4 regions of the Bacillus sp. BSL6 genome follow, and region 3 is predicted to be linked to each of the others. Evidence: predicted binding sites of a transcription regulator. Region 3 holds the regulator's gene; each other region holds the start of a gene.
What was found. Region 3 encodes Rex, which represses fermentation and respiration genes when NADH is low (regulators of the CRP and FNR family bind a similar motif). Its sites were predicted from a motif close to TTGTGAAATATTTCACAA; they were not measured.

Region 1 (7,689 bases), on a different contig from region 3:
TTTTTATCCGATAAATAACGAGCAAATTGTAAAATATGTTCATTTGGTTTTCCTGTTAATTTACGATGTTTCTTTGAATCAATATGTTTCAAATCCAATAAAACTAAATCTGTGTACTCCATTAAAATATCTAGCTTATTTTGGAATTCTGGTTCTTCAGAATAACAACCACCCGAAGAGTCAATTGTTGTATGAATTCCAATTTCCTTACATTTCTTAAATAATTCAATTAAGAAATCTAGTTGTAATAATGGTTCCCCACCACTAACTGTTATACCGCCTCCGGAAGCTTCAATAAAAGGAAGGTAACATGTCACATCCTGCATTACTTCTTCGACTGTTATTTCTTTTCCTTTACCGATCTCCCACGTATCAGCATTATGACAATATTGACAACGTAATAAACACCCTTGTGTAAATATGACATAACGAATTCCTGGGCCATCAACAGTACCACAAGACTCTACAGAATGAATTCTTCCTTTTACCATGTTACTTCCTCCTTTATTGAAACAGCCTCCCTCTGCTATTTATAAAATGCAGAGGGACACTTTTTTCATTTACATGCTTTCATGCATTGTACGGTTAATTACATCGATTTGTTGTTCACGAGTTAATTTAATAAAGTTTACAGCGTAACCAGATACGCGAATTGTTAATTGTGGATATTTCTCAGGATGTTCCATTGCATCCATTAATGTTTCACGGTTAAATACGTTAATATTTAAGTGATGTCCTTCTTTTACTGCATAACCATCAAGCATTGATACTAAGTTACGTACTTGTACTTCATCCTCTTTACCAAGTGCTTTTGGAATAATAGAGAATGTATTAGAAATGCCATCTTGTGCATCTTCATATGGTAATTTAGCTACAGATAATAATGAAGCTAACGCACCTTTTGTATCACGTCCATGCATCGGGTTCGCACCTGGTGCAAATGGTTCTCCAGTACGGCGACCATCTGGAGTGTTACCAGTTTTCTTACCGTATACAACGTTAGATGTGATTGTTAAGATTGACATTGTATGAACAGAATTTCTATATGTTTTATGTTTACGAAGTTTATTCATAAATGTTTTCACAAGATTTACAGCAATTTCATCTACACGGTCATCATTGTTACCGTATTTAGGGAAATCTCCTTCAATTTCAAAGTCAACTGCAATTCCATTTTCATCGCGAATTGGTTTTACTTTTGCATGTTTAATTGCACTTAAAGAGTCTGCTACTACAGATAGACCCGCGATACCTGTTGCCATTGTACGAAGAACATTTGTATCGTGAAGTGCCATTTCAATACGTTCATAGCTATATTTATCGTGCATGTAGTGAATAACATTTAATGTGTTTAAATATAGACCCGCTAACCATTCCATTGTCATATCAAACTTATGCATAACTTCTTCATAATCTAATACTTCAGAAGTAATCGGTGCGTACTCAGGACCAACTTGTGCTTTAGATTTTTCATCTTTACCACCGTTAATCGCATATAGTAATGCTTTTGCTAAGTTTGCACGTGCACCGAAGAACTGCATTTGTTTACCGATTCTCATTGCAGATACACAACAAGCAATCCCGTAGTCATCGCCGTAGTCAGCACGCATAATGTCATCATTTTCATATTGAATTGCTGATGTTTTAATAGACATTTTCGCACAGTAGTTTTTAAAGTTCTGTGGTAATTGTTTAGACCAAAGAACTGTTAAGTTTGGTTCTGGAGCTGGTCCTAAATTATCTAGTGTATGCAAGAAACGGAATGAGTTCTTTGTTACTAATGGACGGCCATCTAATGCCATACCGCCGATAGACTCAGTTACCCAAGTTGGGTCACCAGAGAATAATTCATTATAATCAGGTGTTCTTGCAAATTTCACAAGACGTAATTTCATAATGAAGTGATCCACAATTTCTTGTACGTCTTCTTCTGTTAAAGTACCATTTGCTAAATCTCTTTCAATATAAATATCTAAGAATGTAGAAGTACGTCCAAGACTCATTGCAGCTCCGTTTTGCTCTTTAATTGCTGCAAGATATGCAAAGTATAACCATTGGAATGCTTCTTGAGCAGTTGTTGCTGGCTTAGAAATATCAAAGCCATGAGAAGCAGCCATTTGTTTTAACTCTTGAAGTGCACGTATTTGTTCAGATAACTCTTCGCGTAAACGCATTGTATCTTCACTCATTACACCGCCAGTTAAATTTAAATCTGCTTTCTTCGCTTCAATTAAATGATCTACTCCATATAATGCTACGCGGCGGTAGTCACCGATAATACGTCCACGTCCGTATGCATCCGGAAGACCCGTAATAACACCTGATTTACGAGCAGCTCTCATTTCTGGTGTATAAGCATCAAATACACCTTGGTTATGAGTTTTTCTCCAATCTCTAAAAATACGACTAAGCTCTTTATCCATTTCGTATCCATAAGATTCACAAGCTTGTTCCGCCATACGAATACCACCATACGGTTGTAAAGAACGTTTAAATGGTTTATCAGTTTGGAAACCGACTACTTTTTCAGTCTCTTTATTTAAATATCCTGGTTCATGTGATGTAATAGAAGAAACAATTTTTGTATCCATATCAAGAACGCCACCGTTTTCACGTTCTTTCGTTGTTAAATCCATTACTTGCTCCCAAAGTTGTTTCGTTGCTTCAGTTGCTCCCGCTAAGAAAGATTCATCTCCCTCGTAAACGTTTACATTATTTAAAATGAAATCGCGAACATCAATCTCTGCTTTCCATTTTTCACCTTTAAAGTTTTCCCATGCGTTTTTAACATTTTCTAATACTTGAGTCATCCTAATCTCCTCCATTTTTGATTAGTACAGGACTAAGATTTTTTATATAACAGCTTACACACTTAGAATACTACTTTTTTACGAAAGTGAACGAAATAGTTGTGACATGTTTGTGAAACGTTGAGCAAACTACTATATACATAGTGTTAACTTCATTTTAAAGTCTTTAAAATTAACCCTTTCCTTAATTGTATTTTTTTGGTATTCTTATATACGAGTCCTATTTTGTAATATAAAAACAATACCCATTGTAGAGCTGTAATACTCTTATCTCCTAATCTGTTATAGTTTTTATAACAGAACAAAAAAGTGTACATATGTTGTACACTTTTTTGTTACCTATAAAATATCTCTTTTTCTATTTCCATCATGGAATCCACCACGACTGCCTGTTAATACAATTAATTGCTCTAACCCTTCTATATGATCACCAATAATTCGAAGTACAGCTGGTGGATGACCTATTTTAGCAAAATGTTCACTGGGTCGAATACGGTTCATCTTATCGACTTCAACACGACTTACACATGCAACTTCAAATCCTGAAAGAATAGCTTTCACTTGAGCTACACACGGTGCCAGTAAAGATCTATATCCAATTTCTTTCAAACACTTACGACTAAATGCATTCGGTACAGCGATAAGAGAGCCTACGCCTAGATCTTTTCTATCACAAGCTAAATTTAATGCATATTTAAATGCAGTTACAAGATGAAGCGGTACTCTTAAATCTAAATAATGATTTAGATCATTTAATGCAACATCTGTTCCATCTGCAATAGCTTTCGCAAAAGGATATAACTCACTCGCTGGAATAACAAAATCGCCGTCTATAAATAATACAATTTCTCCTTTTGCGAAATACGTTCCAAGTGAGCGCCCCACATCATTTCCGAGTGCTTCTTTATATACGATTGTCGTTGCTCCCTTTTCTTTTGCAATCGTTGCTGTTTGATCAGACGAACCATTTACAACAACGATAATTTCAAAAGGTTCAATTTTGCGAAGTTCTTCTATAACGTTTCCAATTGTTTTCTCTTCATCTTGTACAGGAATAATGACCGATAATTGCTTTCCCTTATACAAATTCGATGTAACGCCCCATCCTTGATAAAAATCTTCAAAATCTAAAGTATGATAGACACTATCTCTTTTCCTATTTCCATCATAATACCCTCCGCGCTCATCGCTACCTACTATTCGCTCCGCTACAGCTTCTATATGGTCACCTATCATCCGTTTTTCAGAATGAGAAAGACCCGTGCCATACGCAGCATGCTCGGTCGGCCGAAATTTATTTGGTGTAATAACGTCAATTGCACAATGTCGACTAATTCTCCATTTGCTTTGAACAAGACGTAAATGAGCGACAATAGGATTAACAAAACATTCATACCCAATGCTTTGAACAACTTCTTTCGTCAACGCATGAGGTACAGATAATAAAGAGTCAATTTTTAACTCCTCACTCTCTAACATTGCATTTAATATTTGGCGCCACACTGTCACTGAGTGCGGTTTTTGTTTCTTTAAAAATAATGCATCCAAATTATTTAAAACGATGTCGGCCTGATCATGTAAAATTGGATTTAGGAATAATTGTAACTTTGAAGTTTGAATAACAAAATCTCCATCTATAAATAGTAATACATCACCTATCGCGTGTTTTGCGCCAACTGCACGGCCCACATCATTCCCCAGTAGCTCTGTATACTTAATTACTTTACACCCTAAACGATCAGCAACCTCTTCTGTACCATCGTTACAACCGTTTGCTACTACAATAATCTCTACTGGATTTAATCCTTTTGCCGATTGAATAACGTCTGAAATCGTATCCACTTCATTACATACAGGTATAATAATCGATAGTGACTTAGCCATTGTTTTCTTCACGAAACCATTTAATAGTTTCTTTCAACCCTTGTTCCCACGTTACTTTCGCTTGAAATTGAACAAGTTCTCTTAATTTCGTTACATCTGGTCTTCTATTTGGAATTTCTTCAAAGCCATGTGGATATACCTCTTCGAAAGGAACTTGAACAATTTTTGAAGAAGAATTCGTTAATTTTTTTATTACTGCTGCTACTTCTTTTATACTCTTTTCATTCTCAGAACCTATATTAATAATCTCACCATTTACCTTCTCATCCATTGCTCGAATCGTTGCCTCTACCGCATCACTTACATACGTAAAACAACGTGTCTGCTTTCCATCTCCATATACGAGAATGTCTTCTCCTCGCAGTGCTGCGCGAATAAATCGTGGGATTACCCCTGCATACGGACCATCTTTCGCTCTTGGACCATAAATATTAAAATAACGAACAATCGTTACAGGTAAACCTTCTAAAGCGTATCCTAAACATAATGTTTCTTCTAACGTTTTACAAATTGCATAACTCCAACGTATTTTAGAGGTTGCACCGTATAATCGATCTCCTTCTTCAGAAAAGGGCGGCTTTGCCTTACCATATACTTCTGAAGTAGACGCAAAAACTACTTTCTTCTTTCCTTTTAGCGCTGCTTGTAAAATGTTTCTCGTTCCATCAAAATTCGTTTCAATAAGCTCTATACTCTTTTCCATTGTCGTTTTCACACCTAAAATTGCTGCTAAATGAAACACTACATCATGTTGATTTACTAATTCATAAATAGAATTTTTATCTAAAACACTTATTGGAATAACCCGAATTTCTTTCATTAACTCATCATGATATTTATTTTTCCCTTTATAGAAGTTATCAACGATAGTGACATCATAACCTCTTTTCACCAGCTCTTCAGCTAAATGCGATCCAATAAATCCTGCTCCACCTGTAATTAAACATTTCTTACTCATACACTCACCTTCTTTATAATTCCACGTGTATCTACGACTTGCTTTATCCCTTTAAAAACCTTCCAATCGATATTAGAGTGATCTGTTAAAATTAAAATACAATCCGCTTGTTTAACGACTTGTTCATCCAAAGAAACAGATTGATACACCTTATCTCCAAATTTTGCAGAAGAAATATATGGATCGTGATACGCTATCTCATATCCTGCTTTTATTAACAATTCAATAATTGGTAACGCTGGCGATTCTCTTAAGTCATTTACATCTTTTTTATATGCAATCCCTACAATTAAAACCGTTGCAGGTGATTGCACCACACCTTTTACTTTCCGGACCACTTTCTCTGGCATTTCCTCATTAATTACATGTGCCGCCTCAATTAATTGACTAATTGCTCCATTCTTTTTTATTCTCCACTGGAAATATAAAGGATCTACCGGAATACAGTGTCCCCCTATCCCTGGTCCTGGCCAATACGGCGTAAATCCAAACGGTTTTGTAGATGCCGCTTCAAGTGCCTCATAAAAATCAATTCCTAAACTTTCACATAGTGTATTTAACTCATTTACTAATGAAATATTGACTAAGCGCTGAATATTTTCAAATAGCTTACACATTTCTGCTACTTTTGGAGAGCTAACTGGAACAACTACATCAAATATAGTGCTATACAAAGCCTGTACTTTTTGTTTACACATTTCTGTTTGTCCACTAATGACTTTTGGAATCGTTTGAACTGAATATTGACTATTAGCCGGGTCAATTCTCTCAGGAGAATACCCAATATAGAAATCTTCTCCTACCTTTTTTCCTGTTTGAGAAATAATCGGTATAATAACTTCCTCGAGCGTACCTGGATATGTGGAACTTTCGAAAATGAAGGTTTGTCCTTTTTGAAGGTTTTGTTGTATATAATGCGAAGCTGAAATGAGGGCACTTAAGTCTGGTTCTCTTTGTTCATTAATTGGAGTTGGGACAGTGACAATAACGTAATCACTATTTTGAAAATCAGCAATACCTTGATCCGGTGTATTGACTATTAATTTTTTTCTAGTCAATAAACTTTGTAACAATTTAGAAGAAACATCTGGAATATAACTTTCTCCCTGTATAATTGATTCTATTTTTCTAGTATCTTTATCTAATCCAAGCACTGTATGTCCTCTCTCTGCAAAATGAACTGCCAAAGGAAGACCAACATATCCTAATCCGATAATGGCAACTGTACTACTAACATTCATCTGTATTCTCTTCTTCCTTTCTCAATTGTTGAATGATATCTCTATTCCGCTCTCCATCTGTAAAACTCCCGCGCTCGTCTGTGGATTGCAATAAATATGCAATCGCCTCAAGTTGATCACCGAAAATACGATCAAATGCTGGAATACGCCCATTTACAAATCCATGTTGCTCTGGGCGTACTCGATTTGTTTTTATGACATCTACAAAGTCTACCGCTGTAATAGAAAATCCCTCCAAAATAGCTTTCATTTGAGCGAGTGGTGGAATGATAAGAGAATCATATCCGATTTTCTCTATTACCTTTTTATGCATAGCATGTGGTACTGCCGTTAATGAGTTATTCCATAAATCTGGTCGTTTCGCTACCAAATTCACAAAATATTTTCCCATGCTAATTGGGTCTGCCGGATGAAACATATCTAATAAACACTGTAAATCATTCAATGCCACATCATTTCCATCTTCGATAGCATGTAAAAATGGAATTAGTTTTTCCCCTGGAATAACAAAATCACCATCGACAAATAAACAAATATCGGCCGTAGCATGCATAGCTCCTATCGCTCGGGCTACATTATGTCCAAGCGCTTCCTCAAATTCAATAACAATGACATTCTCTAGCTTTGCTTGTTTAACTGTCTCAACGTCCGCTCCATTCGCAACAACTATAATTTCATCTACACCTGATTTTTTCACTTCTTGTATAACAGATCTTATAGTCATCTTTTCTTCTGATACTGGGATAATTGCACTATATTTCGCTTTTTTCTTTTGTAATAAAACTGGTTTATACTT
Region 2 (7,689 bases), on a different contig from region 3:
TTATTTGATGAGTGGGCTCATACGTACGACTCATTTGTACAAGGCGAAGATATACAATATAAAGAAGTTTTCGCCCATTATGAGGACATTCTAGAGGATGTAGTTAACAAGTCATTTGGTAACGTATTAGAATTTGGTGTCGGCACAGGTAATTTAACAAATAAATTATTACTTGCTGGCCGCACAGTTTACGGTATAGAACCGTCACGTGAAATGCGCATGATTGCAAAAGAGAAATTGCCAAAAGAGTTTTCCATTACAGAAGGTGATTTTCTTTCGTTTGAAGTCCCGAATTCCATTGATACCATAGTAAGCACCTATGCATTTCATCATTTAACAGATGATGAAAAAAATGTAGCGATTGCGAAGTATAGTCAATTGCTAAACAAAGGTGGTAAAATAGTGTTTGCTGATACGATATTTGCAGATCAAGATGCATATGATAAAACTGTTGAAGCAGCAAAACAAAGAGGTTTTCATCAGTTAGCAAACGATTTGCAAACGGAATACTATACACGTATTCCAGTTATGCAGACTATTTTTGAAAACAATGGCTTCCATGTAACGTTTACGAGATTAAATCATTTCGTGTGGGTAATGGAGGCAACTAAGCAATAGAAAGAGGGATTAGATTGAGAATTGCTGTAATTGGAGCAATGGAAGAAGAAGTACGTATTTTACGTGACAAATTAGAACAAGCAGAAACAGAAACGGTTGCGGGTTGTGAATTTACGAAAGGACAATTAGCAGGACATGAAGTAATCTTGTTAAAGTCTGGTATTGGTAAAGTAAATGCAGCGATGTCAACGACAATTTTATTAGAAAGATATAAGCCTGAAAAAGTCATTAATACTGGTTCAGCTGGTGGATTCCATCATTCTCTAAATGTTGGGGATGTCGTTATTTCAACAGAAGTTCGTCACCATGATGTAGATGTAACAGCATTTAACTATGAGTATGGGCAAGTACCAGGAATGCCGCCTGGATTTAAAGCTGATGAAGCATTAGTTGCATTAGCTGAAAAATGTATGCAGGCAGAAGAAAATATTCAAGTTGTAAAAGGTATGATTGCAACAGGTGATTCATTTATGAGTGATCCGAACCGAGTTGCAGCCATTCGTGATAAATTCGAAAATCTTTATGCAGTAGAAATGGAAGCAGCAGCTGTTGCACAAGTATGCCACCAATACGAAGTTCCGTTTGTTATCATTCGCGCACTTTCTGATATTGCTGGTAAAGAATCAAATGTTTCATTTGATCAATTTTTAGATCAAGCAGCTCTTCATTCTACAAACTTTATTGTAAAAGTATTAGAAGAGTTAAAGTAATGTAACAAAAAGGCAACTGTCTCATATAAAGAAAATACATACAGTTGCCTTTTCTTTATTGGCAAATAAGGGGGAGAACACGATGAATGTATATCGTGGAGTTCATGAGTTAATTGGTCATACACCAATTGTGGAAATTACTCGTTTTTCACTTCCAGAAGGGGTCCGTTTATTTGCAAAGCTTGAATTTTATAACCCAGGCGGAAGCGTTAAGGACCGATTAGGAAGAGAATTAATCGAAGATGCGCTAGAAAAAGGGCTTGTTACAGAGGGCGGAACAATTATTGAACCGACAGCTGGAAATACTGGTATTGGACTGGCACTCGCAGCGTTACAACATGATTTACACGTTATCGTTTGTGTACCAGAGAAATTTAGCATTGAAAAACAAGAATTAATGAAAGCACTAGGCGCAACGGTCGTGCATACGCCGACTGAGCAAGGAATGACCGGTGCAATTGCAAAAGCAAAAGAGTTAGTAAATGAGATACCGAATTCATACTCTCCAAGTCAGTTCGCAAATGAGGCAAATCCTCGTGCATATTTTAAAACATTAGGGCCTGAACTGTGGGACGCATTGAATGGAGAGATTAACATATTTGTTGCTGGAGCAGGAACTGGCGGTACGTTTATGGGGACTGCATCTTACTTGAAAGAAAAAAATGTAGATATAAAAACGGTTATTGTGGAACCAGAAGGATCTATTTTAAATGGTGGTAAGGCTGGTTCACATGAGACAGAAGGAATTGGACTGGAATTTATCCCGCCATTTTTGAAGACATCTTATTTTGATGAAATTCATACGATTTCTGATCGCAATGCATTTTTACGAGTGAAAGAATTAGCGCAAAAAGAAGGACTTCTTGTTGGGAGCTCTTCAGGAGCAGCATTTCATGCAAGTTTACTTGAAGCAGAGAAAGCGGCGCCAGGTACAAATATCGTAACGATTTTTCCTGATAGTAGTGAGCGCTATTTAAGTAAAGACATATACAAAGGATGGGAATAAAAAATGAGAGCAAAGACAAAGTTAATTCATGGTATTCGCATAGGAGAACCTTCAACTGGATCTGTAAATGTACCGATTTATCAAACGAGTACGTACAAACAAGAAGCAGTTGGTAAGCATCAAGGATATGAATATTCACGTACAGGAAACCCAACACGTGCAGCTTTAGAAGAAATGATTGCTGTATTAGAAAATGGCCATGCTGGTTTCGCATTTGGTTCAGGAATGGCGGCTATTACAGCTACAATTATGTTGTTCTCAAAAGGTGACCACGTTATTTTAACAGATGATGTGTATGGCGGAACGTACCGCGTGATTACGAAAGTGTTAAACCGCTTCGGTATTGAGCATACATTTGTAGATACAACAAACTTAGAGGAAGTTGAAGAAGCCATTCGTCCAAATACGAAAGCGATTTATGTAGAAACACCAACGAATCCATTACTAAAAATTACTGATATTAAAAAAATATCTACTCTTGCTAAAGAGAAAGATTTATTAACAATTATTGATAACACATTCATGACGCCATATTGGCAGTCGCCGATCTCTTTAGGAGCAGACATTGTACTTCATAGTGCAACGAAATATTTAGGAGGTCATAGTGACGTAGTTGCAGGTTTAGTAGTTGTAAATAGCCCGCAATTAGCAGAAGACCTTCACTTTGTACAAAACTCAACAGGAGGCATTCTTGGCCCACAAGATAGCTTCTTACTACTTCGTGGTTTAAAAACATTAGGAATTCGAATGGAAGAGCATGAAACGAATTCACGCGCAATTGCTGAGTTTTTAAATAATCATCCAAAAGTGAATAAAGTATATTATCCAGGTCTTGAGTCACATCAAAACCATGAATTAGCAACAGAACAAGCAAATGGATTTGGTGCTATTATCTCATTTGATGTAGATAGCGAAGAAACATTAAATAAAGTACTTGAGAAATTACAATACTTTACACTGGCTGAAAGTTTAGGAGCAGTAGAAAGTTTAATTTCTATCCCCTCTCAAATGACGCATGCATCAATCCCAGCAGATCGTCGCAAAGAACTAGGAATTACAGATACATTAATTCGAATTTCTGTCGGTATTGAAGACGGAGAAGATTTAATTGAAGATTTAGCACAAGCGTTAGCGTAGTAAAAATGCACTGCTAGTATAGGCAGTGCATTTTTACTACATTATTTTGTGAAATATTTCACAAAATAGACATACACAAATAAAATGATTTCATGTATATTGAATTCATGAAGTGTTACTCACGAACAAACTTGTGAAATATTTCACAAACAATGAGGTTCATGTAGGAAAGCAATTCTATTTTTTTGTGCTAATCGGGACTGATTATGACCTGTAGGGTCTTATTTAGTCCAAGATAGCAGAATAGGAGGAATTTACATGGTAGTCAAAGAGAAAGTTGTAAATGAAATGCAGGAAGTAAAAGAGATGATTGATACGTTAGTGAATAACGGTCGGAAGGCTTTACAAGCATTAGAAAGTTTTACACAAGAGCAAATTGACAACATTGTTCATGAAATGGCATTAGCAGGTGTTGATCAACATATGCCTCTTGCGAAGTTGGCTGTTGAAGAAACAGGTCGTGGTGTATACGAAGATAAATGCATTAAAAATATTTTTGCTACTGAATATATTTGGCATAGCATAAAGAAAGATAAAACAGTAGGGATTATTCACGAAGACCCTCATGAAGAAATAATAGAAATTGCGGAGCCCGTCGGTGTAGTAGCTGGGGTAACTCCAGTAACGAATCCAACATCGACAACAATGTTTAAAGCATTAATAGCGATAAAAACGAGAAATCCAATTATTTTCGCATTTCATCCTTCCGCACAAAAATGTTCTATTGCAGCCGCGAAAACAGTATACGATGCAGCGGTGAAGGCGGGTGCACCAGAACATTGTATTCAGTGGATTGAAAAACCTTCTGTCGAAGCAACGAAACAATTAATGAACCATGAAGGTATTGCTCTTGTTTTGGCAACTGGAGGGGCTGGTATGGTGAAATCAGCTTATTCTACTGGAAAACCAGCGCTAGGTGTAGGTCCTGGTAATGTACCATGTTATATAGAGAAATCAGCGCATATAAAACGAGCGGTTAATGATTTGATTTTATCAAAAACGTTTGATAACGGGATGATTTGTGCATCAGAACAAGCAATCATTGTAGACAAGGAAATTTATGATGATGTGAAAACAGAAATGATTACAAATGATTGTTACTTTGTAACAGAGGAAGAGAGAAGAAAATTAGAAAAGCTTGTTATTAATGAAAATACATGTGCAGTAAATAGTGATATTGTAGGGAAATCTGCACAGTATATTGCCGAATTAGTTGGAATTACTGTACCTAAAAATACAAAAATGCTTGTAGCTGAAATACAAGGCATCGGAGCCGCATATCCACTATCTCGTGAGAAGTTAAGTCCAGTATTAGCTTGTGTAAAAGCAAATTCATTAGAAGAAGGATTTACATATTGTGAAGAAATGTTAAACCTCGGTGGCTTAGGACATTCAGCAGTTATCCATTCTGTAAATAAAGAAGTGCAAAAGCAATTTGGATTACGTATGAAAGCTTGCCGCCTTATTGTAAATGCTCCTTCATCACAAGGTGGGATCGGTGACATATATAATGGATTTATTCCATCACTTACGCTTGGCTGCGGTTCCTACGGGAAAAACTCGGTTTCTCAAAACGTAACAGCGACGCATTTATTAAATATAAAAAGGTTGGCAAATAGAAAAAAGAATATGCAGTGGTTCAAATTACCACCAAAAATTTATTTTGAAAAACATGCGACAGCATATTTAGCAAATATGCCTAACATTTCACGTGCGTTTATTGTAACGGATCCAGGAATGGTTGAGCATGGATATGTAGATACGGTTACGCATTATTTACGTAAACATGCAAATGATGTGAAAGTTGAAGTTTTCTTTGAGGTTGAGCCAGATCCGTCAGATGAAACTGTGTTTAAAGGTGCGGAAATGATGAGAAGTTTTCAGCCTGATGTCATTATCGCACTTGGTGGTGGTTCAGCGATGGATGCAGCGAAAGGGATGTGGCTTTTCTATGAGCACCCAGAAACAACATTCTATGGAATTAAACAGAAGTTTTTAGATATAAGAAAACGTACATGTAAATATCCGGAATTAGGAAGTAAGGCGCAGTTTGTTGCTATTCCAACAACATCTGGAACAGGATCAGAAGTGACACCATTTGCGGTTATTACAGATAAGAAAAATAATATAAAGTATCCACTTGCCGATTATGAATTAACGCCAGATGTAGCAATTGTTGATCCACAATTTGTAATGACAGTACCGCCACATGTAACAGCAGACACTGGGATGGACGTATTAACGCATGCAATCGAGGCGTATGTGTCTGTTTTAGCAAATGACTATACAGATGGATTAGCATTAAAGGCTATTGATCTCGTATTTAAATATTTACCAAGAGCATTTAAAGATGGACATGATGAAGAAGCACGAGAAAAAATGCATAATGCTTCTGCAATTGCAGGGATGGCATTTGCAAATGCTTTCCTAGGTATTAATCACAGTTTAGCACATAAAATTGGACCAGAATTTCATATTCCGCATGGGCGTGCGAATGCAATTCTTATGCCGCACGTAGTTCGCTATAATGCTATTAAGCCAAGAAAACACGCATTGTTCCCAAAATATGAGCATTTTGTAGCTGATGAACGCTATGCACATATTGCGAGAATGCTCGGGCTTCCAGCAAGTTCGGCGGCAGAAGGTGTGGAATCACTTGTCCAAGCAATTATTGAACTTGGAAAAAGCTTAAATATTAATATGAGTATTGCAGGACAAGGAGTAGATAAAGACCAATTTGAAGAGGTTGTTGGATTATTAGCAGAAAGAGCTTTTGAAGATCAATGTACGACAGCTAATCCAAAACTTCCTCTCATTTCAGAACTGAAAGAAATTTATATGAAAGCATATAAAGGTGAGTAATGGTTGTGAAAGAGCCGCCATAAAGCGGCTCTTTGTCTTTTGGAAAACATCTCCCAGAATGGCTGTATTTACTTGTCTTTAAGTGTAATAGAATATGATACAGTGAAATGGAGGAGTGAGAATATAATGAAAGAATTACAAGAGAAAATAGAAGATTATACTCGGTTCGGACAAATTCTTCTCGCTGTAAGTACATTGTTAATGGTTGGCTTATTGATTCCAAGTGGAGCAAAAGAAACATCACAACCTTTTGTTATGATGGGGAGCATTGTTATATTTTTAAGTTTATCCTTCTTTTTCTTTCAGCGTGTGAAAGTGATGCGAGACGAGTTAGAGGGAAACGAATGTGAATAATATTGATAAATAGAGCGTTACAAAAAGAAGGAATCTTTTTTGTAACGCTTTTTGTTTTTCTAGAAAATGTATGCGTTTTATATTGACAGTGATAATCCTTATCAATTAAAGTAGAATAGTAGTTAATGATTATCATTATCAATTAGAGGTGAAAGAATGAAAAAATCTATTACGCTATTCACAGCGATTTTATCTATTTTTTTCTTATTAATAGGTTGCAGTGCAAAAGGAGACGAAAAAGCATCGGCAACAAAAACAGAAAAAGGAAAAGAGAAAATAGAAGTTACCGACCTGTCAGGAAGAAAGGTGACATTCGATAAAGTGCCAGAGAGTTTTGCGACATTAAGTATGGGAGACATGAATATTATTCATGCTTTAGGCGGAAAAATAGTAGGTCGTCCGGATGCAAAAATAACTCTTCCAGAGGATATAAAGAAAATACAAGTAATCGGGAATGCACATCAGCCAAATTTTGAGCAAATTGCTAGCTTAAAGCCTGATGTACTTATTGCTAACAATGGATTTCAAAAGAACATTCCAACGGTGGAAGGACAAGGAACGAAAGTAATGATTTCTTCTGCGAATTCTGTACAAGATATTCAAAAGAATATTGAGCTATATGGAACGATAATGAAGAAAGAAGATAAAGCAAACGAACTTAATCAAAAAATTAATGTTCAAATGAAGAAATATGAGAAAAAGAGCGATGTGAAAGCACTGCTAGTGTATGGAGCACCAGGTACATATTTAGCCGCATTACCAACCTCTTTATCAGGTGATATTTTAGAAAAGACAGGCGGAAAAAATATCGCTGCTGATTTTCCAGAAATGAAGGAATATCCGCAATATGCGCAGTTAAGCGTAGAACGCATTATTGAGGCAAATCCAGATGTGATTTATTTAATTACACATGGAGATCCAAATAGTGTTAAAAAAGCATTTGAAGGTGAAATGATGAAAAATGAAGCATGGAAAAATTTAGATGCAGTAAAACAAAATCGT
Region 3 (7,689 bases):
CTTCTAATAGGGGTGAACGCAGCGAAAGCAGTGGCATTTGCACATGATATCCCCCTAGTTGGTGTTCATCATATCGCTGGCCATATTTATGCGAATCGTTTAGTAAAAGAAGTTCAATTCCCATTACTATCACTTGTTGTATCTGGTGGACATACAGAGCTTGTTTATATGAAAGAACATGGTTCCTTTGAAGTAATTGGTGAAACGCGAGATGATGCAGCAGGAGAGGCATATGATAAAGTAGCTCGTACGTTATCTATGCCATATCCAGGTGGTCCTCATATTGATCGCCTTGCACATGAAGGGAAACCAACAATCGATTTACCTCGCGCATGGCTTGAACCGGATTCATATGATTTCAGTTTTAGCGGATTGAAATCAGCAGTTATCAACACTGTGCATAACGCAAAACAACGCGGGATAGAAATTGCACCGGAAGATTTAGCAGCAAGTTTCCAAGAGAGTGTAATTGACGTATTAGTAACGAAAGCATCTCGTGCAGCGGATGCTTATAACGTAAAGCAAGTGCTTCTTGCTGGTGGAGTAGCTGCTAATAAAGGACTGCGTGCACGTTTAGAAGCAGAATTTGCACAAAAAGAAAATGTAGAGCTAATTATTCCTCCCCTATCTTTATGTACAGATAATGCAGCAATGATTGCAGCGGCAGGTACAATTGCATATGAACAAGGAAAACGTGCTACATTAGCTTTAAATGCAAATCCAGGATTAGATATCGAAGCATAGTTATGCACAAAATTAACCACAGCTTGTGGATAAAACCCATATTATCTGTTGATAATGTGGGTTTTGTTGTGTATATAAAATGTTGATAACTTTTTTATTGATTGTGGATAATGTGGAAAAGTTATTTAGATGTTTATTTTATAAAGGTGGATATGTGTATAAACTTGTGGATAAAATAGATGAAGTCTGACCTTTGAATCTATCCTTTTTCGGGAAATAAAAACGAAAAAGGTATCTCTAAAAAACATTTTGAAATATGCCCTTATTATAAGGGAGGCTAATATTGTCAAACCTTGTCGGCAAATCGATACCTCGTGTCGAATCGTTTATGCAATAGAGGTTGACCATGGCTAGAAGATAAGAAGGATGTCTCATCGTCAAAAATCCCGACTGATGAGACATCCTTCTTATTTATACTCTTATAAATGCAATTCTTCCCATTCTGCCATACAAGCATCAAGTTGTTCTTGTAGTGTTTGCTTTTTCGTTGTAATTTCACTAGCCTTTTCATAATCTGCATATATTTCTGGTAAGCAAAGTTGATCTTCTAACGTAGCAATTTCTTCTTCAAATTGTACAATATTTTGTTCTAGTTCTTCGATTTTTCGAGTACGTTGACGCTCCAACTTTTTGCGCTCTTTTTCTTCGAGATAATTTAATTTTTCTGGAGCTACAGTTTTTTGAACAGGTGCCTGATTTTCTTGCTGTTCTTGTTGTTCAAATTCAGCACGTTCAATCATCTCATTTTTCTTTTCAACGTAGTAATCGTAGTCCCCTAAATATTCCTGTGCACCTTCTGTTGATAACTCAACAACGGTCGTCGTTACACGATTAATAAAGTAGCGGTCATGAGATACAAAGAGAAGGGTACCAGGATAATCAATTAAAGCATTCTCCAAAATCTCTTTACTATTTAAATCAAGATGGTTTGTAGGCTCATCGAGAATTAATAAATTCGATTTTTGCATCATAAGTTTGGCAAGAGCTAAACGAGCTTTTTGTCCACCGCTAAGAGAAGATACTGGCTTTAATACATCATCTCCTGTGAATAAGAAGTTACCTAATATCGTGCGAATTTCTTTTTCAGGTTGCAGTGGATATTCATCCCATAGCTCATTTAAAACTCGCTTAGAAGATGTTAAATTAGCTTGTTCCTGATCATAATAACCAACAGAGACATTAGATCCGAAAGAAACCTCACCATGTAATAGTGGTAACTTATTCACAATGGATTTTAATAATGTGGATTTCCCAATTCCATTTGGACCAACTAAAGCAACACTATCTCCGCGAGTTAAGCGCATTGTTACATGTTCAATAATTGGATCCTTATCATAGCCGATAGTTGCGTCCTTTACTTGTAAAACATCATTTCCACTTTGTTTTTCAATATCGAAGTGGAAGGAAGCTGACTTAGAATCCCCTAATGGTCTTGTTAATAATTCCATACGGTCTAATTGTTTACGGCGGCTTTGCGCACGTTTTGTCGTAGATGCACGAGCTATATTTTTTTGAACGAAGTCCTCTAGCTTAGCAATCTCATCTTGTTGTTTTTCATAACGTTTCATTTCTTGCTCGTATAGTGCTGATTTTAAGTCTAAATATTTACTGTAGTTACCAACAAATCGTCTACTTTCTTTATTCGAAATTTCATATACTTGTGTAACAAGTTTATCTAAGAAATAACGGTCATGGGAAACGATTAGTATTGCCCCAGGATAACCTTGTAAATATTGTTCAAGCCATGTTAATGTTTCTATGTCTAAATGGTTTGTAGGCTCGTCCAAAATAAGTAAGTCTGGTTTTGTTAATAATAATTTACCGAGAGCTAATCGTGTTTTTTGTCCACCGCTTAATGTCGAAATCGTCGTCTGGTGCGTTTCAACTGGGAAGCCAAGACCACTTAAAATCGAACGGATATCTGCTTCGTACTGATAGCCACCTTGATCTTTATAATCTAATTGTAATTGGTCATAATCAGCTAATAATCTTTCATATGTAGCCTCGTTTGAAAAGTTTTCTTCTTTTCCCATCTCTTGCTCTAGCCTTCGAAGTTTTATCTCCATTTGCTGCAAGTGTGTAAAGACGGTTAGCATTTCATCCCAAATTGTTAAAGATGTTTCTAAACCGGTATTTTGAGCTAAATATCCAATTGAGACATCTTTCGGTTTTATAATTTCTCCACCATCATGAGATAGCTCACCCGCTATTATTTTTAATAATGTAGATTTTCCAGCGCCATTTCGTCCGACTAATGCGATACGATCTTTCGTTTGAACTTCTAATTTTATATTTGAAAGAATCGTTTCTGCACCGTATAATTTCGAAAGCGCGTTTACTTGTAATAAAATCAATGTTTTCACCTCAAATAATTTCTTAACTTTGCCATGTTTATATTTCTCAATCATACTAAAAATAGTGTATAGTTTAAAATACAGAGAGAATACTTCTTCTTTCTATTATACAAGGAATTTAATAAGTGCTAAACTTCTGTATTTGATTAAAGCATATGAATAAAGATAGGAAGAGAGGAGAGGTTATATGGAGCAGCAGAAAATTCCACAAGCCACTGCTAAGAGATTGCCTCTATACTATCGATTTATCCAAAACTTATCTTTGTCTGGTAAGCAACGTGTTTCATCAGCCGAATTAAGTGAAGCGGTAAAGGTTGATTCCGCAACGATTCGAAGAGATTTCTCATACTTTGGAGCATTAGGGAAAAAAGGATATGGATATAACGTAAATTATTTATTATCATTTTTCCGTGAAACACTCGACCAAGATGATATAACACGTGTAGCGCTTATTGGAGTAGGTAATTTAGGGACCGCTTTCTTACATTATAATTTCACGAAAAACAATAATACAAAAATTGAAATGGCGTTTGATATTAGTGAAGAGAAAGTTGGAACAGAAATCGGAGGCATTCCTGTATATCACTTAGATGAATTAGAAGAACGTTTATCATCTGATATACAAGTGGCAATATTAACAGTACCCGCTACAGTAGCACAATCTGTAGCTGATAGATTGGCAGAAACAAACGTGCATGGTATTTTGAATTTCACACCAGCACGATTAAATGTGTCAGACAATATAAGAATTCATCATATTGATTTAGCAGTAGAGTTACAAACATTAGTTTACTTTTTGAAGAATTATCCACAATAAAACGCAGAGGAAGCGACCTCTGCGTTTTATTATTGTTTTTTCTTTGTGAATTTAACTAAGATAAGGCGAAGTGCCAAATTAAAATCAATCGTTGCCATAACTGCAAATAGTATTGTCCATATATTCCAAATTGTATCTGTTACGTTCGTAATGGCGAAGCGTGTAAAGATACATCCTAGAAGGAAGTACAATGCAGCCATGAACAATGGTGAGTTTCTCATACTAAAAATCCTCCGATAAAGCCTTGCATTTTTTCAGCTTCTTTAATCATTTCTTGAATTTGTTCGTTACTCACTAAAACTTGAGCAATTGCAACTAATGTATTCATTGCAACATGCGCTGCGATTGGAACGATAATACGCTTCGTTTTTACATATAAGAAGGCGAATACGAGCCCCATAGCAGTGTATACCAATAAGTGAGTAAAATCAAAATGAATCGCCGCAAATACAAGGGAACTAATGATAGCGGCAATAAAGAAGTTAAACTTCTTATAAAGTGTACCAAATAAAATTTTTCTAAATACGATTTCTTCCAAAATAGGTCCTATTATAGAGATGACGATAAGGAACCAAGGTGTCGTTCTTGCGATATCCATAAGTCTCGCTGTATTTTCAGATCCAGGTTTAATACCTAATACATACATTTCAATCATACCAGCAATACTTTGCGAGAAAAATGCTAAGAAGAACCCGATAAAAATCCAACCAATCGTAGCTGGAACAGTAGAACGCTTTGTATCTAAATGTCTGTCGCGAATATCTGTTCTAAGTAACCAAAGTACGATACATAATGCAATAAAGAAGCTAATGATTGCCCAGTGACCAGTTATGAGTTGAAATTTCTCTTCCCTAGTGAATCCCCTGTTATCATAAAGCCCAGTTTTCAGGAGAAGTGGTAATCCAGCAATTGATGATAACTGCATTAAAATGTATGTAACGATAACCCACCAATATTGTTTTTTCAAATGGTTTAACCATCCTTTCTAACTCTAGTGTATGAGATAAGGTAGGATAACATGTAAATATGCTACCTACGATATAAACCTTACTTAAATTATGTTTTTTTTGTAAATCCTTATTTGAAATTATAATAGAAGACAGGAGAAAGTTGTGTGTGTAGCGAAAACAACTTAGGGTGTCCTTTCATATTGTAACATACGAGTAGTGGAAACAACGATTCATATAGTAAAGGTAGAAGAAGAGGAACTCTATATAGAAAAATTTATAGCGTAATTTGCGAAAAAATTATGATTTTTTTACTTGCAAAAGAAATTGAGATTATTTATTATTATAAGTGTGTTAGCACTCGGGTGACTTGAGTGCTAATAAATAAAATTTACATAACAAAATGAGGAGGTTATTGTTCATGCTAAAGCCATTAGGTGATCGCGTTGTAATTGAGCTTGTTCAAGCGGAAGAAAAAACAGCAAGTGGTATTGTATTACCAGACACAGCAAAAGAAAAACCACAAGAGGGTAAAGTTATTGCAGTAGGTACTGGTCGAGTGCTTGAAAATGGTGAGCGTGTTGCTTTAGAGGTAGCAGCAGGTGATCTTATCATCTTCTCAAAATATGCAGGTACTGAAGTGAAATATGAAGGTACAGACTACTTGATTTTACGTGAAAGTGACATTTTAGCAGTTATCGGTTAATTATATAAATCTTAAAAAATCCAAGGGGGTCAATTATTATGGCAAAAGATATTAAATTTAGTGAAGAAGCACGTCGTTCGATGCTTCGCGGTGTCGACACTCTTGCAAATGCAGTAAAAGTAACGCTTGGACCAAAAGGTCGTAACGTTGTTCTTGAGAAAAAATTCGGTTCACCACTTATTACAAATGACGGTGTAACAATCGCAAAAGAAATTGAATTAGAAGATGCATTCGAAAACATGGGTGCGAAATTAGTAGCAGAAGTTGCTAGCAAAACAAATGATGTAGCTGGTGACGGAACAACAACTGCAACTGTATTAGCACAAGCTATGATTCGTGAAGGTCTTAAAAACGTAACAGCTGGTGCGAACCCAATGGGTCTTCGTAAAGGTATCGAAAAAGCTGTAGTTGCTGCAGTAGAAGAATTAAAAACGATTTCTAAACCAATCGAAGGTAAATCTTCTATCGCACAAGTAGCTGCTATTTCTGCTGCTGACGAAGAAGTAGGTCAATTAATCGCTGAAGCAATGGAGCGCGTTGGTAACGACGGCGTTATTACTTTAGAAGAATCTAAAGGTTTCACAACAGAATTAGACGTAGTAGAAGGTATGCAATTTGATCGTGGATATGCATCTCCTTACATGATTACTGATTCTGACAAAATGGAAGCAGTTCTTGATAACCCATACATCTTAATCACTGACAAAAAGATTTCTAACATTCAAGAAATCTTACCAGTATTAGAGCAAGTGGTACAACAAGGTAAACCGCTTCTTATCATTGCTGAAGATGTAGAAGGCGAAGCGTTAGCTACATTAGTAGTGAACAAACTTCGTGGTACATTCAATGTAGTAGCTGTTAAAGCTCCTGGATTTGGTGACCGTCGTAAAGCAATGCTAGAAGATATCGCAATCTTAACTGGTGGCGAAGTAATCACTGAAGAATTAGGCCGTGACTTAAAATCTGCTACAGTTGAATCTTTAGGACGCGCTGGTAAAGTTGTTGTAACAAAAGAAAACACAACTGTAGTTGAAGGTGTAGGAAGCACAGAACAAATCGAAGCTCGCATCGGTCAAATCCGTGCGCAATTAGAAGAAACAACTTCTGAATTCGATCGTGAAAAATTACAAGAGCGTCTTGCAAAACTTGCAGGTGGCGTAGCAGTAATTAAAGTAGGTGCAGCAACTGAAACTGAGTTAAAAGAGCGCAAACTTCGCATTGAAGATGCACTTAACTCAACTCGTGCAGCAGTAGAAGAAGGTATCGTTGCAGGTGGTGGTACTTCACTTATGAACGTATACACAAAAGTAGCTTCTATCGTAGCTGAAGGCGACGAAGCAACAGGTATCAACATCGTACTTCGTGCACTAGAAGAGCCAGTTCGCCAAATCGCAATCAACGCTGGTCTAGAAGGATCTGTAGTTGTAGAGCGCCTAAAAGGCGAAAAAGTAGGCGTTGGTTTCAACGCAGCTACTGGCGAGTGGGTTAACATGCTTGAAACTGGTATCGTAGATCCAGCTAAAGTAACTCGTTCTGCACTTCAAAACGCAGCATCTGTTGCAGCTATGTTCTTAACAACTGAAGCTGTAGTAGCTGACAAGCCAGAACCAAATGCACCAGCAATGCCTGACATGGGCGGCATGGGCATGGGCGGTATGGGCGGAATGATGTAATTCCGTTTGCCCTAAAAAACATCCATTTCTATATAGAAATGGATGTTTTTTTATGTTTTTTAGAAAAGGAAATGAATTTCTGTAGAATTTTGTCGCTTTCTCTCTTGACCATACCGACACTTCATTGTTAGAATCTAGGAAGATAATATAAAACGATCCTTCATATATCCTCAAAGATATGGTTTGAGAGTCTCTACCGGGTTACCGTAAACAACCTGACTATGAAGGCAGTGTGTCTTATATTTATAAAGAGCGGAGACTATCTTTCTTTATAAAGCCAGACCCCTGCCTTTTCTTTGTTATGAGACTAGAGGCGGAGGACTGGCTTTTTTTATTATATTGGTAATGCTTTTCGCCTAATTGGTGAAAATATTTATATACGAGAACTAACGTTGGGGTGATTATTTTGAAGAAGCAACACGATACAATTATCGTTTTAGATTTTGGA
Region 4 (7,689 bases), on a different contig from region 3:
ACGAGCTGTTTGGAAACGTTCATTTAACTTAGTGACGATATTTACATCTTGCAGTATTTCTTTTATGTGATCGAAGCCTAATCGTTCTGTCCAGTAGGCAGTACGCTCTCCGTAAATACCAGTTTCACGATAATATTGCATGTAAGCTGTAGCGATGCGAAGAACATCATCTTCAGTAGGGACAATCATTACAAAATCAGCTTCACGTACTTCTGTACCACCATTTCCACCAATATAAAGTTGGTATCCATTTTCGACACAAACAACGCCAAAATCTTTCGTAAGTACTTCCGCACAGTTACGCGGACAGCCCGTTACACCCATCTTCATTTTATGAGGTGTATCTACCATTTCTAAGGATTGTTCAAGGAGCATACCAAGTCCTAATGAATCTTTCGTACCGAAACGGCAGAAACGAGAGCCAACACATGATTTTACATTACGAAGAGATTTTGAATACGCATATCCAGAAGTCATATTTAAGTCAGCCCATACGTTAGGTAAATCTTGTTTCTTAACACCGTATAAGCCAATTCGACTTGCACCGGTAATTTTCACAAGTGGAACATTATACTTTTTCGCAACTTCAGCAATTTTCATTAAATCATCTGCTGTTGTAACGCCTCCGTACATACGTGGAATAACAGAGAATGTACCATCGTGCTGGATGTTACCATTCATTCTTTCATTAACGAAACGGGAGGCTTTATCATCTTCATATTCTTCTGGAATCGCCATACGTAAATAGTAGTTCAAAGCAGGACGACATTTCGAACAGCCATCTTCATGTACAAAACCAAGAACATTTCGTACTTCTTTTGGTGATTTTAAGCCTTTTTCATGAATTGCCGCTACGACTTCATCACGTGATAAAGGTGTACATCCGCACATACCAGCAGACTGGGCTGAGGCATCAAAAGCATCTCCGAGTGTATGAGATAAAACTTGTTCTACAAGTGGACGACATTTACCACATGACCCTGCGGCTTTCGTACAGCCTTTAACTTCTTCAAAAGTCGTTAACTCTTGTTCTAAAATGGCATGTACGATTGTTCCTTTCGTAACACCATTACATCCACAAATCGTGTCATCCGCACTCATTGTAGCAACATCAAGTTCACTTTCTTCACCAGCTTTGTGAAGAATGGACGCTGGTGTATATTCTTGTATATCTTCTTCTTTCTTTAACACGCTAAAGAGGCGTGTACCATCAGCTGTGTCACCATATAAAACGATACCGACGACTTTATTGTCACGAATTAATACTTTTTTATAGGAACGTTTGCATTCATTAAAGATGGATATTGCTTTCGTTTGATCATCTTCATAAATTTGGCCTGCAGAGAATAAATCACAACCAGCAACTTTTAATTGCGTACCGACGATACTGCCCGAATATCCATCAGTTTGTAAATTTGTTATATGTTTTGCTAATATTGCACCTTGTTCATAAAGAGGAGCAACAAGTCCATATGCGATACCGTCATGTTCTGCACATTCGCCAACTGCATAAATGGACTCATCATTTGTTAGCATATAGTCATTGACTACAATGCCGCGATTGACAATTAAACCAGCATCTCTTGCTATTTGCGTATTTGGTCGGATTCCGACAGCCATTACGATTAAATCACAATCTACAACTTCACCATCTTCAAATTGAATGCCCTCAACATGGTTTGTACCAAGAATTTTTACAGTTTTCTTTTCCATTAGAAACTTCATGCCTTGTGCTTCTAGATCTTCACGCAGTAGAGAAGCTGCTTTCGTATCTAGTTGTTGCTCCATTAAGCTAGGCATTAAATGAACAACATGTACGTCCATTCCTAAGTCAATAAGACCTCTTGCTGCTTCTAAACCAAGTAATCCACCACCAATGACAACGGCCTTTTTCTTTTCTTTAGCAGTATCCATCATAAACTGTGTATCTTCAATAGTTCGAAAACCTGTTACACCAGGAAGAGTGGAACCTTCAACCGGTAAAATAAAAGCACTAGAACCTGTTGCAATAATAAGTTTGTCATATGTAAGAGTACGATTCTTTTCTGTAATAATAACTTTTTCTTCTCGGTCAATACTTTGGACTCTTTCATTTGTATACAAAGTTATTTCGTTTTCTTCATACCAACTGTATTCATTCATAATGATATCTTGTATATTTGTTTTACCTTGTAAAACATGAGAGAGCATAATGCGATTATAGTTTGGGTGTGGTTCATCTCCAAAAATAGTAATCTCATATGAATCACAATCATGTTTTAATATTTCTTCCATACAACGTATGCCAGCCATACCATTTCCGATCATAACTAAACGTTTTTTCATTTTCGTTTCCCCTTTTTATGTGAAATGTTGAACAAAGGATTATATTTTTATTATAGAAAATCAAGAAAGGGGGAGATGTGATATTTATCACATTTTTATAATGATTCACAAATTGTTAAAATTCGGATTTATGTGAGGGTGATGTGGATAGGTTTCGCAAAATGAAAAAGCAGGACATCAGTATGTATACTCATGTCCTGCACTTTATTTACGCTCTCGTAATGGCACGTGGAAATAAAATATTATTTTCTAAATGAATGTGCTCAAATAAATCAGACTCTAACGCTTCAAGGCGATTGTAAACAAGTCGATAAGTGCCGCAAGCTCCTTCTGGAGGAGTAAAGTCATGTGTAACTTTACGAAGCTCTTTAATAATGTTGCCAGCGTGGTTATGTTCATTTTCTAGTTCATCTACTACTTTACGTAACTTTGCATAGTTTTCATCAGTTGGATTTTTTTCAAATTCTAAAATTAATGGGAAATCTTCTGTTTCTTCTTTAATTAAATGCTGTTCTAATTCCATTTTAAGTTCATGAAATAGCTTATGAATCTTAGCTAAATGCGGCTGATTTGCTCCATGAACACGTAATACTTTCGTCACATAAGGACTTAACTGTGGTAACTCTTCATTTAAATAACGATGATGCTTATGAATTACATAATCAATCAATTCACGATAAGAAGCATTTTTCCAATCAATTTCAGATTCATTTAATCGTTTCGTATTATGATAAAGCGTATTTAACTCTGTAATTACTTCAGTAGCTGATAAATTTCTTTCATGAATTGCATCAATAAGTGGCTTATTACCGCCACAACAAAAATCTATTCTATAGGATTTAAAAAGATCACTAGCTTTCGGAAACTGTGTAACAATCTCACCGACAATAGAAGTTTCAGTAAATGTATGTTCCATATGAATGCCTCCATAAAGTTTAAATGTAATATCTAAATTAAGAATAGCGATAAATGAAAAACAACGTGGTGATTGAAATCACTTATTATGTGTCAGTTTTGAGAATAATAGGAGTGGTATTTAACAGAGGACATTAATATTTTTAATAGACTGATGAACATTTATTTGTATATAGGAGAAAATGGATATATTTCCTATTACATTTTTTAATAAAATCCATAAAGTATAATATATAGATTGAGAGGAGGGAATTTGAATGGAATTTCAATTGTTAGTGAATTGTGTGTTACAAGAAGGTAATGCTTACTTTCTAGTAACGAAGGTAGACGATGTAATTACTTTGAAAGTACCGATTACAGCGGGAGTAGCAGGTTTATTCTTAGCTTTCGGTGTACCAAGATGTTCTTAATTTAAATCTCTGCAGTAGAAAGGGGAGGACAAGCCTCTTTCTACTATTACATAATAATTTTATGTAAACTAAAATTATATTTTATTAATAGCACATTTAAAATGGACATGCATATACTATAATGTTTTTTAAGTTATGAAAATTAAAGAGGTGCTATTATATATGAAAAGAAGGACATTTGATATTCCAGTTACATTGCGAAGAGAGTGGTTTTTAATAGAATTAGCCCATTTAACGAAGAAATATGGAATTGAAATTGCAACTAGCAAAATGGAAGCTGCACCGTTTTTAAGAGATCAAGTTACGGAATCAAAAATAGGGTCAGGGCTCCAATACGATAAATATGATGATGAGTATATAATTGAAAATTAAAGGATAAGAGCAAAACAAATTTCTTTATAACAAAATATAAAATAAAGCAGATTCTAAATATGGAATCTGCTTTATTATGAAATACTTTTAGTCAACTAACCTCTTTCTAGTGTTTTTCCTACATATTTCACTTGCGTTATTCCAAAAGATTCACGAAGAATGCGAGCATAATCTTTTAATTCTATTGGACGTTTATTTTTGGTGCCTTTAAAGGTTTCTGTATAATTTTTATTTGTTAATGATATGTGACCATAATTAGTTAATTTACAAGTGATAGCTCCTTTATTAAAAGGAGATTCTTTATGTTCTACAATGATTTTCTGGATATTATTAACCTTTTTCTCATCTATTGGATTTAAAGTGAAGGCATAGCCTATTTTCCATTCATCTGAAGGTTCAGATTGCAAGAAATTTGTAGATTCCCCGTTAGCTCCTTTTCTCATTTCTAAAATGTGTGTACCTTTTCGGGTAATTCGTTTGCGAATTCGATATTCACCCGTTTGAGAAGAGATGACTTTTCCGTTAAAAGGGACTGGATGTAAAGGTAGATGAGAGGCAAAACCGGCGTCTATAACATAATCTTTATTATTATGATGTAATATGATAATGACATGACCATCATCGGGTTTCCATTTATTATCATAAAGGTCATAAACAGTACCAGCTACTTTATATACTTGAAATCCACAATCCATTAAAAAGTAATACAATAAGGAGTTTAATTCATAACAAAGACCGCCTCGTTTTTGAATAAGTAACTTTTCTATTAAGTTATTTTTTGAGATGTTTTTAATAGTACCAGCCATAATATCGAGATTTTCATAGGGGAGAATCAATCCCATTTTTAAGAGAATTGCATCTAAATCATCAAATGTTATTTCTTTTGCAGGAATTTTTAATCGTTTAAAAAACTCCTTTTGTAAATCGGTCATCATAAAGCATTCTCCTTTCTTTTTACAGAATTTTCTTCTGCTCACCGATAGGTTAGTACTTTTAAAAGTTTAATTCAAGTCTGCGAAAATTATCATAATATATGTTTCTGGAAATATTAGTATCTATTCATAAAATTCAGTTTAATATTTAATGATAGGAAAGTCTTACAATATTAGCTTCTATTTTGTTTAGTTTGTATTTAATTAAATAAAAGCACATATATTCATTAACTTTTTTTATAACTAGCTGGTAATAAAGTGTTTTTTTACTAAAGTTTTTTCAAGATTTGTATGCTTTATATAAACAATAATAATTGGGGGATATTAGATTCAGTAAAGTTAACAATTGTTGAGAAACTTTTTTGTAGCATTCACTCAAAAGGAAGAGATAGAAACAAAGAGAATAACGTGTGTTAAGGAAGAAGGGGGACTAGTAATCTCTTAAGAATAGGGACAGGGTCTTGTTTAAGTACAAAGATTATCTAGTATTAAGAGAGAAGATAAAAAATATTACAACGAGCACCTTCTTTCAAAAAAAGTGGGGGGAGTAACATGCGATTGATGAGAAGATGTGTTGCCGTACTAATTGTATTTTTTATCATGGTTCCAATGATTAGCACAAATGTGCGAGCAGAAGTTGTAAAAGAGCTTAAAACAGGCTTTCCAGATCAAGAAGTCTTTACACCAGGAGAATGGTTTTTAGGTCAAAAACCTGCTAATTATGATGAAAGTAAGCCTCCAATTCTCTTTGTGCAAGGAAGGAATGGTAATGCTGATAGTTGGTATGGAAAGACAGTATATCACGATATGAATGATATGTATGACTATGCTTTGAAAGCAGGCTATCAAACAGTATTTATACAATTATATGATGCTGCTGGGAAAGGGTCAGCTAGTCAGTGGGATAACGGAAAATTGTTAGCACAAAAATTAGAAGAAATATATAATCATTTCGGTAAAAAAGTTAATATTGTAGCACATAGTAAAGGTGGTATCGATACACAAGCTGCATTAGTAGAATATGGGGCAAATCGATTTGTCGGAAATGTTATTACACTTGCGACGCCACATCATGGATCAAACTTAGCGGATTTATCATATAGTTGGTGGGCAGGATGGCTTGCTTCTATATTAGGTCAAAAAGATGATGGTACGTATTCATTACAAATGGGCGAAATGGCAAAATTTCGTTCAACGATTGATAATAATCCAGCAGCTAAATTAAACCGTTATTATACAGTTACTGGGACTAGCTGGGGCCCTGTATTTTCGGCGTTATCAATGGGTGGATTATATTTGTCATCATACGGTTCAAATGATGGACTAGTAAATGAGTGGAGTGCTAAGCTGCCGTATGGAACGCATTTATTTACAGATTCTAGATTTGATCATGATAATATACGAAAAGGATCTGCTGTGTTCTCACGAATTGAACCGTATTTACGTACAGCAAATGTACCGGTTCCAGCTTTAGTAGCATCCAGCACTAGTTCAAATGAAAATATAGAACAATTAAATACAACTTCAAATCAAAGCATTTTAGGAGGGGAATTGCCACAAAATCAGTGGATAGAGCAAACTGTTGCGGTTGATAAAAAGGCAGAAGGAATTGTTTCTATATTAACTGCTTCGTCGGATGTAGAAGTACAAATGATATCACCAAAAGGAAAAGTGTATACAAATAAAGATAGTGTTATAACTACTGGTGAAGATGAATCTTTCTTTGGTGGCGCGACAATTAAAACATTTAAATTTGATAAAATGGATGTAGGAGAATGGAAAGTTAAAATGATGGCGAAGCAGTCGAAAGATGCATATTTAGTTGTAAGCGATTACAAGAATAGCGCACCATTTGTTCTTCAAATGCCTACAAAAGTAAAAGCAAATAAATCTGAGTATAAACTGAAAAAATCACCTATGGCACCTGAAATGAAAGGAAATCTTTCCATAACAGTAAGAGTCGTGAATAAAGAAGGGAAACTAGTCTCTGAATATAATGAATTACAAAATGTGAATAACAATACATTTACTGGTGCTTTGAAGGACATAAAGCAACCAGGAGTATATAACGTTACGATGGATATAAAAGGGATGAATAAAGAAGGACAACCATATAATCGTACAATCGTTAAGTCGGTTTATGTGGAGAAATAAGAAAGAATGAGAAAAAAGTACCGAATTTTTGTAGTAGAAGAGCTCGGTACTTTTTTCATGTTTATTAGATTAACAGAAAGGTATAATGGGAATTTTTGAAGGCACAAAGGTTAAGTATTTGGTAGAGAATTCTTGAAATGTAGCAGGAATGCTTTTTATATTGTAATTGCACCTGCAAAAGTAAAACGAGTATCTTCAGTTACAATGATGTGATTGTTTAAGTGAATTTATATCTTTTAAATATTTGTATATATAAGGTTTGGAGTCGTTGACCTTTATTTACGTAGCACGGCAGGAAGAAGAGAAAAAGTATCGAATGAATGTACATATGTAGTATTGTTTGCTTTTGGTGTGAATAGTAGTAAAAGATACGTTGAAATATTTTATACGGTAACAAAAGAGCGATTAAATAATAGAGGGAGCAACTTACATGGAAAATATATTAAAGGTATCTTCAAAATCAAAACCAAATTCAGTGGCAGGTGCAATTGCAGGTGTACTAAGAACAAGTGGAAATGTAGAAATTCAAGCGATTGGAGCTGGTTCATTAAACCAAGCGATTAAAGCAATTGCAATCGCAA

Region 1: a site for Rex is predicted at 2,921-2,938, ahead of pflB (formate C-acetyltransferase). Genes of this name have one in related genera too.
Region 2: a site for Rex is predicted at 3,518-3,535, ahead of adhE (bifunctional acetaldehyde-CoA/alcohol dehydrogenase). Genes of this name have one in related genera too.
Region 4: a site for Rex is predicted at 2,343-2,360, ahead of nirB (NADPH-nitrite reductase large subunit). Genes of this name have one in related genera too.

The regions. Positions count from the first base shown of each region.
Region 1 covers NZ_JAVGCW010000007.1:26,301-33,989, forward strand. The annotation lists gene pflA (pyruvate formate-lyase-activating protein) at 1-491, opposite strand, end outside; gene pflB (formate C-acetyltransferase) at 561-2,810, opposite strand; gene RCJ96_RS21095 (glycosyltransferase family 2 protein) at 3,150-4,694, opposite strand; gene RCJ96_RS21100 (NAD-dependent epimerase/dehydratase family protein) at 4,687-5,652, opposite strand; gene RCJ96_RS21105 (nucleotide sugar dehydrogenase) at 5,649-6,893, opposite strand; gene RCJ96_RS21110 (glycosyltransferase family 2 protein) at 6,883-7,689, opposite strand, start outside.
Region 2 covers NZ_JAVGCW010000001.1:480,148-487,836, forward strand. The annotation lists gene RCJ96_RS02650 (class I SAM-dependent methyltransferase) at 1-618, shown strand, start outside; gene mtnN (5'-methylthioadenosine/S-adenosylhomocysteine nucleosidase) at 633-1,328, shown strand; gene RCJ96_RS02660 (O-acetylserine dependent cystathionine beta-synthase) at 1,411-2,334, shown strand; gene RCJ96_RS02665 (bifunctional cystathionine gamma-lyase/homocysteine desulfhydrase) at 2,338-3,471, shown strand; gene adhE (bifunctional acetaldehyde-CoA/alcohol dehydrogenase) at 3,730-6,333, shown strand; gene RCJ96_RS02675 (YrhC family protein) at 6,460-6,687, shown strand; gene RCJ96_RS02680 (helical backbone metal receptor) at 6,844-7,689, shown strand, end outside.
Region 3 covers NZ_JAVGCW010000019.1:5,891-13,579, reverse strand. The annotation lists gene tsaD (tRNA (adenosine(37)-N6)-threonylcarbamoyltransferase complex transferase subunit TsaD) at 1-744, shown strand, start outside; gene RCJ96_RS27055 (ABC-F family ATP-binding cassette domain-containing protein) at 1,164-3,098, opposite strand; gene RCJ96_RS27050 (redox-sensing transcriptional repressor Rex) at 3,286-3,915, shown strand; gene RCJ96_RS27045 (YdiK family protein) at 3,945-4,136, opposite strand; gene RCJ96_RS27040 (CPBP family intramembrane glutamic endopeptidase) at 4,133-4,882, opposite strand; gene groES (co-chaperone GroES) at 5,284-5,568, shown strand; gene groL (chaperonin GroEL) at 5,607-7,241, shown strand; purine riboswitch at 7,382-7,483, shown strand; gene guaA (glutamine-hydrolyzing GMP synthase) at 7,648-7,689, shown strand, end outside.
Region 4 covers NZ_JAVGCW010000003.1:319,639-327,327, forward strand. The annotation lists gene nirB (NADPH-nitrite reductase large subunit) at 1-2,325, opposite strand, end outside; gene ric (iron-sulfur cluster repair di-iron protein) at 2,534-3,241, opposite strand; gene exsG (exosporium protein ExsG) at 3,498-3,650, shown strand; gene RCJ96_RS12670 (hypothetical protein) at 3,813-4,022, shown strand; gene RCJ96_RS12675 (arylamine N-acetyltransferase family protein) at 4,118-4,957, opposite strand; gene RCJ96_RS12680 (lipase family alpha/beta hydrolase) at 5,507-7,108, shown strand; gene spoVS (stage V sporulation protein SpoVS) at 7,539-7,689, shown strand, end outside.